DNA from 2 places in the Agromyces silvae genome. Region 2 is predicted to be linked to the other one. Evidence: predicted binding sites of a transcription regulator. Region 2 holds the regulator's gene; the other holds the start of a gene.

Region 1 (4,206 bases), 1.0 Mb from region 2:
GCCCGGCGTCGATCAACCGCTGCACGTGCTCGCGATTAATCTGCGACCACGGGCTACGCGACCGTCGCGGGGTGAACGCCTGCGCCACGTAGTCGTCATCGACGCGGGCGACCTGCCCGTCGATCCAGCCGAAGCAGAGCGCCACGTCGAGCGCCTCGGCGTAGGCGATGCCCGGCGCGGACGACGTCTTCTTGCGCAGCACGAGACGCACGCCACCCTCCGGCGGGTCGTCGGCGAGGAACGTCTCCCACTCCTCGACCGTCAGGGGCCCGAGCAGCGGCTTGTCGGCGAACGAGACCATGCGTCAAGGCTAGCCCCGCCCGCCGACACCGCTCCGGGCCTCATCAGTGCGAGCCTCCGGGCCCGCTCAGCGCAACGGTCGGAACGCGGCTCGCACCTCGGACACGAACAGCTGCGGTTCCTCCCACCACCCCACCGGCACCCTCACGGGCGGCCATCACCGCGTCGGATCCGGATGCCGGCGCCGAGTCCATGACGCTCACCGAGATCGACCATCCGCACGCCGCCGAGACGATGTCATCGTCGAGGTCCACGCCGCCGGCTTCACCGCCGGCGAACTGACCTGGCCCGGCACGTGGGCCGACCGCAACGGCCACGATCGAGCGCCGAGCGTGCCCGGCCACGAGCTCGCCGGCGTCGTCGTCGAACTCGGCTACGGCACGACAGGACTCACGATCGGTCAGCGCGTGTTCGGCCTGACCGACTGGACGCGCAACGGCTCGCTCGCCGAGTACACGGCCGTCGAAGCGCGCAATCTCGCGCCATTGCCCGCACAGGTCGACTTCGTGACCGCAGCGGCCATGCCGATCTCGGGCCTCACGTCGTGGCAGAGACTGATCACCCACGGCGGGCTGCACACCGGGCAGCGCGTGCTCGTCCACGGTGCGGCCGGTGGCGTCGGTTCGATCGCCGTGCAGCTCGCACGCGAGCTCGCACGACGCCTTCTGGACCTACACCTGCGTGAACTGGTTGCGCACGCTCCCCTACCTGCGCGCGTGGCACGCGACGTACGCCGGCGCCGGGCTGTCGATCGTCGGCGTGCACACGCCCGAGTTCGGCTTCGAACGTGTGCTCGGCAACGTGACCGAGCAGACCGCGAAGCTCGGCATCGAGTACCCGGTCGCCGTCGACAGCGAGTACGCCGTCTGGCAGTCGTTCGACAATCACTTCTGGCCGGCGGTCTACCGGGCGCCGGACGCGGCACCGACGTGGCAGCCGACGGCACAGGCCTCGTCCGCGACCAGAACACGTATCAGCTGATCCGGCAGCCCGGTCCGATCGTCGACCGTCTCTTCGAGATCGAATTCCTCGATACCGGCGCCGAGGCCTACTGCGTCACGTTCGGGTGAACCATCGCAGGAGCCGAACCCGGCTGACCTCGTCGGCCGACTCGCCCCAGCCCAGGCTGGCCCAGGCCCGCCCGCGGAGGATCGGCACGACGCGACGAACGCCCCTCCCGAGGGAGGGGCGTTCGTGTCGGTGCGCAGCGACGGTCAGGCCTCGACTGACGGCTGGTCCTGCCGCTGCTCGGGCTGGACGAGCGTGCCGACCGAGTCGGCGCTCTCGACCGAGATCTTCCGTGGCTTCGCCTTCTCGCTGACCGGGATCGTGACGCTCAAGACGCCGTTGGAGTAGGTCGCGGAGATGCGGTCGGTGTCGACCCCCTGACCCAGGTTGAGCTGCCGGAGGTACGACGCCGCCTCACGCTCGCGGACGATCCACTTGACGCCCTCGCCGGCCGGCAGGCTGCGCTCGGCCCGGATCGTGAGCAGCTGACCGTCGACGTCGATATCCACCGAGCCCGGGTCGATGCCCGGCAGGTCCGCGCTCAGGACGTAGTGATCGCCGTCGCGGTACAGGTCCATCGGCATGCGTCGCGGGCCGCGGCGCGTCTCGAAGAGTGCAGACGCCATGCGGTCGAGGTCACGAAACGGGTCGTATGAGGTGGTGGCCATGAGTGCTCCCTTCATCGAAGATATTGAGTCACTTCGACTCAACTTGCTGACAGGATACCAAGTTGAGCTTCCTCGACTCAAGTCTTGCCCGTCTCGATGCTCGAGCTCCGCGGACCGCTCGTTCAGCGGAGCAGCTGAGCCGCGTACGCGGTGACCCCCCGGCGCAGCTCGAGGTAGATCTCACGGACGTCGGCCGCGACATCCGCCTCGGCGCGACGCGCCCACTCGTCGAACGCGAGCCGGAAGGTCGTGGCGACGATCGACACGAGCGCGCGCGCCGTGAGCGCGTCGCTCTCGTCGCCCGTCGCGGCGACCGCGGCGGCAGAGAGCGTGCCGACGTGCTCCTCGTCCCGCTGGAGCGCGATCGCGAGCAGCGACGGTTCGGCGGCGATCAGCCTCCTGGTGCGCAGCACCCGTTCGCGCAGGGCGTCGTCGTCGGCGAAGTCGTCGAGCAGGCGCAGCCATCCGCTCTCGAGCGCGGTACCGACCGGCGCGCCGTCGCGGATCGCGGCGAGCGTCTCGTGCATCACGAGCTCGGCCTGTTCGTCGTCGACGAAGACCGCGTGTTCCTTCGTCGCGAAGTACCTGAAGAACGTGCGCGGTGAGATACCCGCCGCATGCGCGATGTCGTCGACGGTCGTGCCGGCGACACCGCGCCGCTCGAACAGCTCGAGCGCCGCGTCGGAGATCAGGTGCAGAGTCTCCTGGCGGCGCCGTTCTCGCAGGCCGAGCGGGGCACCGGATGGGTCGTCGGGTTCGTCGTCCGCCATGGGCGAAATCCTACAGCTCGCGCCATGTTGGCACACTCTGCCATAATCGAGGACGCAGCTCGTGGGCAATGGCGCGCCCGAGACATCCGAACCCTCGAAGGACCCCCTGGTGACCACCGCCGAAGCCGCTCCCAGCGCATCCCTGCCCGCGACCGCCCCCGCGCCCCGCACCGGACCCGTGATCGCCCTGCTCGTCGCGGCCGCGTTCGTCGTCATCCTGAACGAGACGATCATGAGCGTGGCGCTGCCGCGGCTGATGGCCGACCTCGACATCACCGCCGCGACGGCGCAGTGGCTCACGACGGGCTTCATGCTGACCATGGCCGTCGTCATCCCCCTCACGGGCTGGGCGCTCGAACGCTTCAACATCCGCGCCGTGTTCTTCACCGCCATGGGTCTGTTCGCGGCCGGCACGCTGATCGCCGCGCTGGCGCCCGGCTTCGAGATCCTCCTCGCGGGCCGGATCATCCAGGCGGGAGGCACGGCGATCATGATGCCTCTCCTGTTCACGACGGTGCTGAACGTGGTGCCGCCCACGCACCGCGGCCGCATGATGGGCGTCATCTCGATCGTGATCGCGGTCGCGCCCGCGATCGGCCCGACCGTGTCCGGCGTCATCCTGTCGGCGCTCGACTGGCGCTGGATGTTCTGGATCGTGCTGCCCATCGCCGTACTGGCCATCGTGCTCGGCGCCATCTGGGTCAAGAACGTCACCGTGCCGAAGCGTGTGCGGTTCGACGTCATCTCGGTCGTCTTCTCGGCGCTCGCGTTCGGCGGGCTCATCTACGGCCTCGCCAGCATCGGCGAGGCCGCGACCGGCCACGCTCCCATCCCCGTGTGGATCCCGATCGTCGTCGGCGCCCTGGCGCTCGTGGCGTTCGTCCTCCGGCAGCTCTTCCTGCAGCGTCAGGACCGCGCCCTGCTCGACCTCCGCACCTTCACGTCGCGCTCGTTCTCACTCGCCGTCGTGCTCGTCGTCGTCGCCATGGGGGCCATGTTCGGCACGCTCGTGCTGCTGCCCATCTACCTGCAGCAGGTGCTCGGGCTCTCGACGCTCGAGACCGGGCTCATGCTGCTGCCGGGCGGCGTGCTCATGGGCGTGATCGCGCCGGTCGTCGGCTCGCTGTTCGACCGGTTCGGTCCGCGCCCCCTGGTCATCCCGGGCATGGTCGTGGCCGCGGCTGCACTGTGGGGAATGACGACCTTCGGCGTCGAGACGCCCGTCTGGTGGATCATCGCCGTGCACCTCGCGTTGAACCTCGGACTCGGCTTCGTGTTCACCCCGCTGCTCACCTCCGCGCTCGGCTCGCTCCCCCGCCCCCTGTACCCCCACGGCAGCGCGATCGTCGGCACGGTGCAGCAGCTCGCCGGGGCGGCCGGCACCGCGCTCTTCGTGACCATGATGTCCCTCGGGCTCGCGTCGGGTCTCGAGGGCGGTGTCGACGCGGTCGAGGCGACCG
Region 2 (4,206 bases):
GGAAGCGTCGTGCGAGCGCGACCGCGACGATGCCCGTGCCGCAGGCGAGGTCGACGACGGTACGGCTCACGGGCGCGGCGGGATCGGGCGCGGCGAGGCCAGGCGCGGTAGGGCCAGACTCGGCGAGGCCAGGCTCGACGAGGCCAGGCGCGGCGAGGCCAGGCGCGGCGAGGCCAGACGCGGCGAGGCCAGACGCGGCGAGGCCAGACGCGGCGGGGCCGGGCGCGGCGGGGCCGGCGGCGAGCGCCGGGTCGAGCTGGTCCAGGAGGAAGCGTGTGCCGATGTCGACCGTCGCGCCCGCGAACACGCCGCCGTGAGCGACGACCTCGAGATCGAGCGCGGCGTCACGGGCTCGGCGCGGCCAGCCCCGCACCCTCGCCCCGACCTGCTCGCCTGCCGTGGCGGGCGCACCCGGCGCGGGCGCGGGCGCGGCCATCAGCTCGCGCGCGATCAGCACGCGCGACTTCTGCCGCGCATGGGTGACGTCGAGCCGCGCGAAGCGCCGGCGCAACACGTCGTTCATCGCGGTGGACATGTGCTTGAGCCGGCCGCCCGCGACCACGACGACGTCGGGCGCCGCGTGATCTGCGATCAGCGCGGTGAGCTCGTCGAGCGCGTCGAGCGATCGCGGGAGCCTGAGCAGCACGACCCGCGCGTCTCGAACGAGCTCGGGAGTCGCGGGCTGCACGCTGATGGCGCCTGCGAGGCCCAACCGCCGTGCGTTGGCAAGGATCGCCCGCTCGCCGAGCACCGCATCCTGATGCACGCGCACCCCGGTGACGCCGAGGTCGGCCGCGACGCTCAGCGCGAGCGCGCCATGCGTATCGCCGATCACCACGACGCCGGACGCACCGCCGGGGGAATGCGCGAGGATCGGCTGCGCCTCGTCGAGGATCAGCCGGTCGGCGGCATCCGACGCCTCGAGCCCCGGCCCTTCGACGTCAGGCGCCCGGCGCAGGAGCGTGAGATCCATCTCGGCAGACTACCGACTCCGTCGAGTGCGCCGGTTCCGGGCAGCTCACCGGCGATCTCCGCGTGCGGTCTCGCGGGATGGCTCCTTCTGAAAAAGTTCCGCCATGGACTTGCGTTGTGATATATCGATATGCCATACTCGATTCACCGGGGAAAGCACGAACCGGGCTGGAAGGTGTTCCCCGCACGCGCCAGCCCAACACCGCTCACCAGAGCGGTACCCGGGGACCACACACGGACCTGGGCTGGAAGGTGTTCCCCGCACGCGCCAGCCCAACACCCCCGCCGGGCGATCCCGCCGGCGGCAGCGCATCGGGCGCCAGGCAACCCAATACCGGCCTGGCGTCCGAGCGCTGCCAACACCGCCCCGCGCGTCATGCACCCCGCAATTGCTCATCGAACGGTCGCAGATGGCGGGTGTGTCCGCCGAGCACTCGCCATCTGCGACCGTTCGACGCCCGCAACCGGCGATGGAGACCTCAAGCCGCGTTTGCTAGCCTCGGCACCGCATGCGTCAGCACAGAAGGACGAACACCGGGGAACGACGCGCCGCACGCACCCGCGAGGCGGCGACGTTCGGTGTACCCGCAAAGCGGGCCGGAATCAGCCCCCGCCGACGGCTCCGTCGGGCCGGCGGAGTGCTCGCGGCATCCGCGATCTTCGCGCTCGTCGGCACGGTCGCTCTGGCGCCGTTGCACACGACGGCGCCCAGCGGCCCGGCGTTCGCCGAGGCATCCGCCGCCGAGGCGAACCGCGACGCCGTGCAGCGCGTGACGATCGCGGGCGCCGCGAAGCAGCAGGCCGTCTCGCGCGAGTCGTACACCGCGTCCACCGGGCCCGAGACGCTCGTGCTCGGCGGCACCAACCACGACTGGGCCAAGCTCGTGCTCGTGGAGGGCGGGTTCCCCATCACTGACGCGAACGTCGCGGTCATCACGGAGTGGATGCGCGAGGAGAACGGCCCCGACAACTGGTGGAACCGGAACAACCCGCTCAACAACGGCAACGGATCGGGCGGCGGCTCGGGGCTCGGCAGCTACGAGACGCTGCAGGTCGGCGCCGTCTACGCCGCCGACAGCCTGCGCCGGCTCTCGTTCTACGACGCGATCGAGGCCGGACTGGACGCCGGAACCGACGCCGGCGCCACGGCCGCCGCGATCTGGGCCTCGCCCTGGGCGACCAGCCACTACGGCAACGGCGCACACTGGACGACGTCGCCCGTGCCGGTCGTCGAGGCCCCGGCCGCGGCCTGGGGTCGCTGAACGACCGGACGCCCCCTTATTCGCGCTCGAGCGGACGCCAGACGACGACCGCGGTCTCGCGCCGCACGCGCGTGCCGCCCTTGATCGTGATGATCTCGCCCGCGCTGCCAGCGGCGAACACCCGACGGCCGGGCCGGTTCAGCATCTCGTCGGCGAGCGCGGCCTCGAGCTCGCCGACGCGGCGGCGCAGCCCGATCACCTCGTCCTCCAGCTCGAGCACCCTCCGGATGCCCTCGAGGCTCACGCCCTCGGCCGAGAGCTGCGCGATCTCGCGCAACTGGGTGACGTCGCGCATCGAATAGCGACGCGACTTGCCGGCGGTGCGGGTGGGCGAGACGAGTCCGAGACGGTCGTACTGCCGCAGCGTCTGCGGATGCATCCCGGCGAGCTCGGCCGCGACCGAGATCACGAAGAGCGGACTGGTCTCGTTCATGCTGCGCTAGGCCTTCGCGCGCGCGATGAGATCGTCGCGCGGGTTCTCACGGGGCAGCTCGGCGAGGAACGCCTCGAGCTTCTCGCTCGCCTCCTTGCCGAGATGCGACGGCACCGCGACCTGGACCTCGGCGAGCAGGTCGCCCGTGCCCTTCTTCGTCTCGACGCCGCGACCCTTCACCCGCAGCACACGCCCGCTGGGGGTGCCGGGAGCGACCTTGAGCTTCACGGGGTCGCCGCCGAGCGTCGGCACCTCGATCGTGGCGCCGAGGGTGGCCTCGCCGAACGTGATCGGCACCTTCACCCGCAGGTTCAGGCCGTCGCGCTCGAAGACGGGGTGCTTTCGCACGTTGACGGTGAGGATGAGGTCGCCGGCCTCGCCGCCGTCGGGCGACGGCTGGCCCTTGCCCCGGAGCCTGATCTTCTGACCGTCGGCCACGCCCGCGGGAATGCGCACCGTGATCGGCTTGCCGTCTGAGGCCTGCAGGGTGATCTGCTCGCCCTTGGTGGCGGTGATGAAGTCGAGCGTGGTGCTCGCGGTGAAGTCGCGGCCCTTGGTCGGGCCGCCGAATCCCCGGTAGCCCCCGCTCGTCTGCCCGAACCGGCCGCCGCCGAACAGGTTGCCGAGCAGGTCGTCGTACTCGCCGCCGCCCTGTTGGAACGTGTACCCGCGGCCGCCGCCGGGCTGACCGCCGCCGAACATGCCACCGAACACGTCGTCGAAGCCGCCGGCCCCCGGGCCGCCGGGCGCCGTGAATCGCGCGCCGGACCCCATCGCCCGCACGGCGTCGTACTCTTTGCGCTGCTCGGTGTCGGAGAGCACCGAGTAGGCCTCGCTGATCTCTTTGAACTTCGCCTCGGATGCGGCGTCACCCGGGTTGGAGTCGGGGTGATGTTGCCGGGCGAGCTTGCGGTACGTCTTCTTGATCTCCGCCTCGCTGGCGTCTTTGCCGACCCCGAGGGTCGCGTAGAAGTCTTTGTCGAACCAGTCCTGACTGGCCATTCGGCACCTCCTCTCTGATGAAACGTCCGGGTGGTCGGGAAGCGCGAACCGCTCCCCGACCACCGAAGGGTGACTGGCGTTACGCGGGCGTCTTGACGACGACCTTGGCGGGGCGCAGCAGCGTCGAGCCGAGCAGGTACCCCGTCTCCACGACGTCGGCGACGGTGTCGACCTCGACGTCGGGTGACGGCTGCTGGAAGATCGCCTCGTGCTGCGTCGGGTCGAACGGCTCACCCGGCGTGCCGAACGGCTTCAGCCCGAGCTTCTCGACGGCGCCGCGCAGCTTCGCCGCGATCGTCGCGAAGGGCGCGTCGCCCTCGAGGTCGCCGTGCTTCTCGGCCCGGTCGAGGTCGTCGAGCACCGGAAGCAGCACGGCCACAGCGGCACCGACCGCGCGCTCGCGCTCGAGCTCGCGGTTCGCCTCGGTGCGCTTGCGGTAGTTCGCGTACTCCGCGGTGACCCGCTTGAGGTCGGCGAGGTGCTCGGCCGACGGCTCCTGCACCTCGGCCTGCGCCGCGTTCAGGATGTCATCGACGG

What was found. Region 2 encodes HspR, which represses chaperone genes until heat shock. Its sites were predicted from a motif close to AAGTTGAGTCNNNNNGACTCAACTT; they were not measured.
Region 1: a site for HspR is predicted at 2,036-2,060, ahead of QU602_RS12420 (Hsp20/alpha crystallin family protein). Genes of this name have one in related genera too.

What each region holds. Positions count from the first base shown of each region.
Region 1 is NZ_CP133018.1:2,691,208-2,695,413, forward strand. Features, by position in the region: gene QU602_RS12405 (YdeI/OmpD-associated family protein) at 1-301, opposite strand, end outside; partial or broken gene QU602_RS12410 (alcohol dehydrogenase catalytic domain-containing protein) at 348-731, shown strand; gene QU602_RS12415 (thioredoxin domain-containing protein) at 913-1,281, shown strand; gene QU602_RS19135 (hypothetical protein) at 1,230-1,370, shown strand; gene QU602_RS12420 (Hsp20/alpha crystallin family protein) at 1,515-1,976, opposite strand; gene QU602_RS12425 (TetR family transcriptional regulator) at 2,099-2,746, opposite strand; gene QU602_RS12430 (DHA2 family efflux MFS transporter permease subunit) at 2,856-4,206, shown strand, end outside.
Region 2 is NZ_CP133018.1:3,725,795-3,730,000, forward strand. Features, by position in the region: gene QU602_RS17035 (methyltransferase) at 1-973, opposite strand, end outside; gene QU602_RS17040 (hypothetical protein) at 1,482-2,234, shown strand; gene QU602_RS17045 (heat shock protein transcriptional repressor HspR) at 2,251-2,667, opposite strand; gene QU602_RS17050 (DnaJ C-terminal domain-containing protein) at 2,674-3,669, opposite strand; gene QU602_RS17055 (nucleotide exchange factor GrpE) at 3,749-4,206, opposite strand, start outside.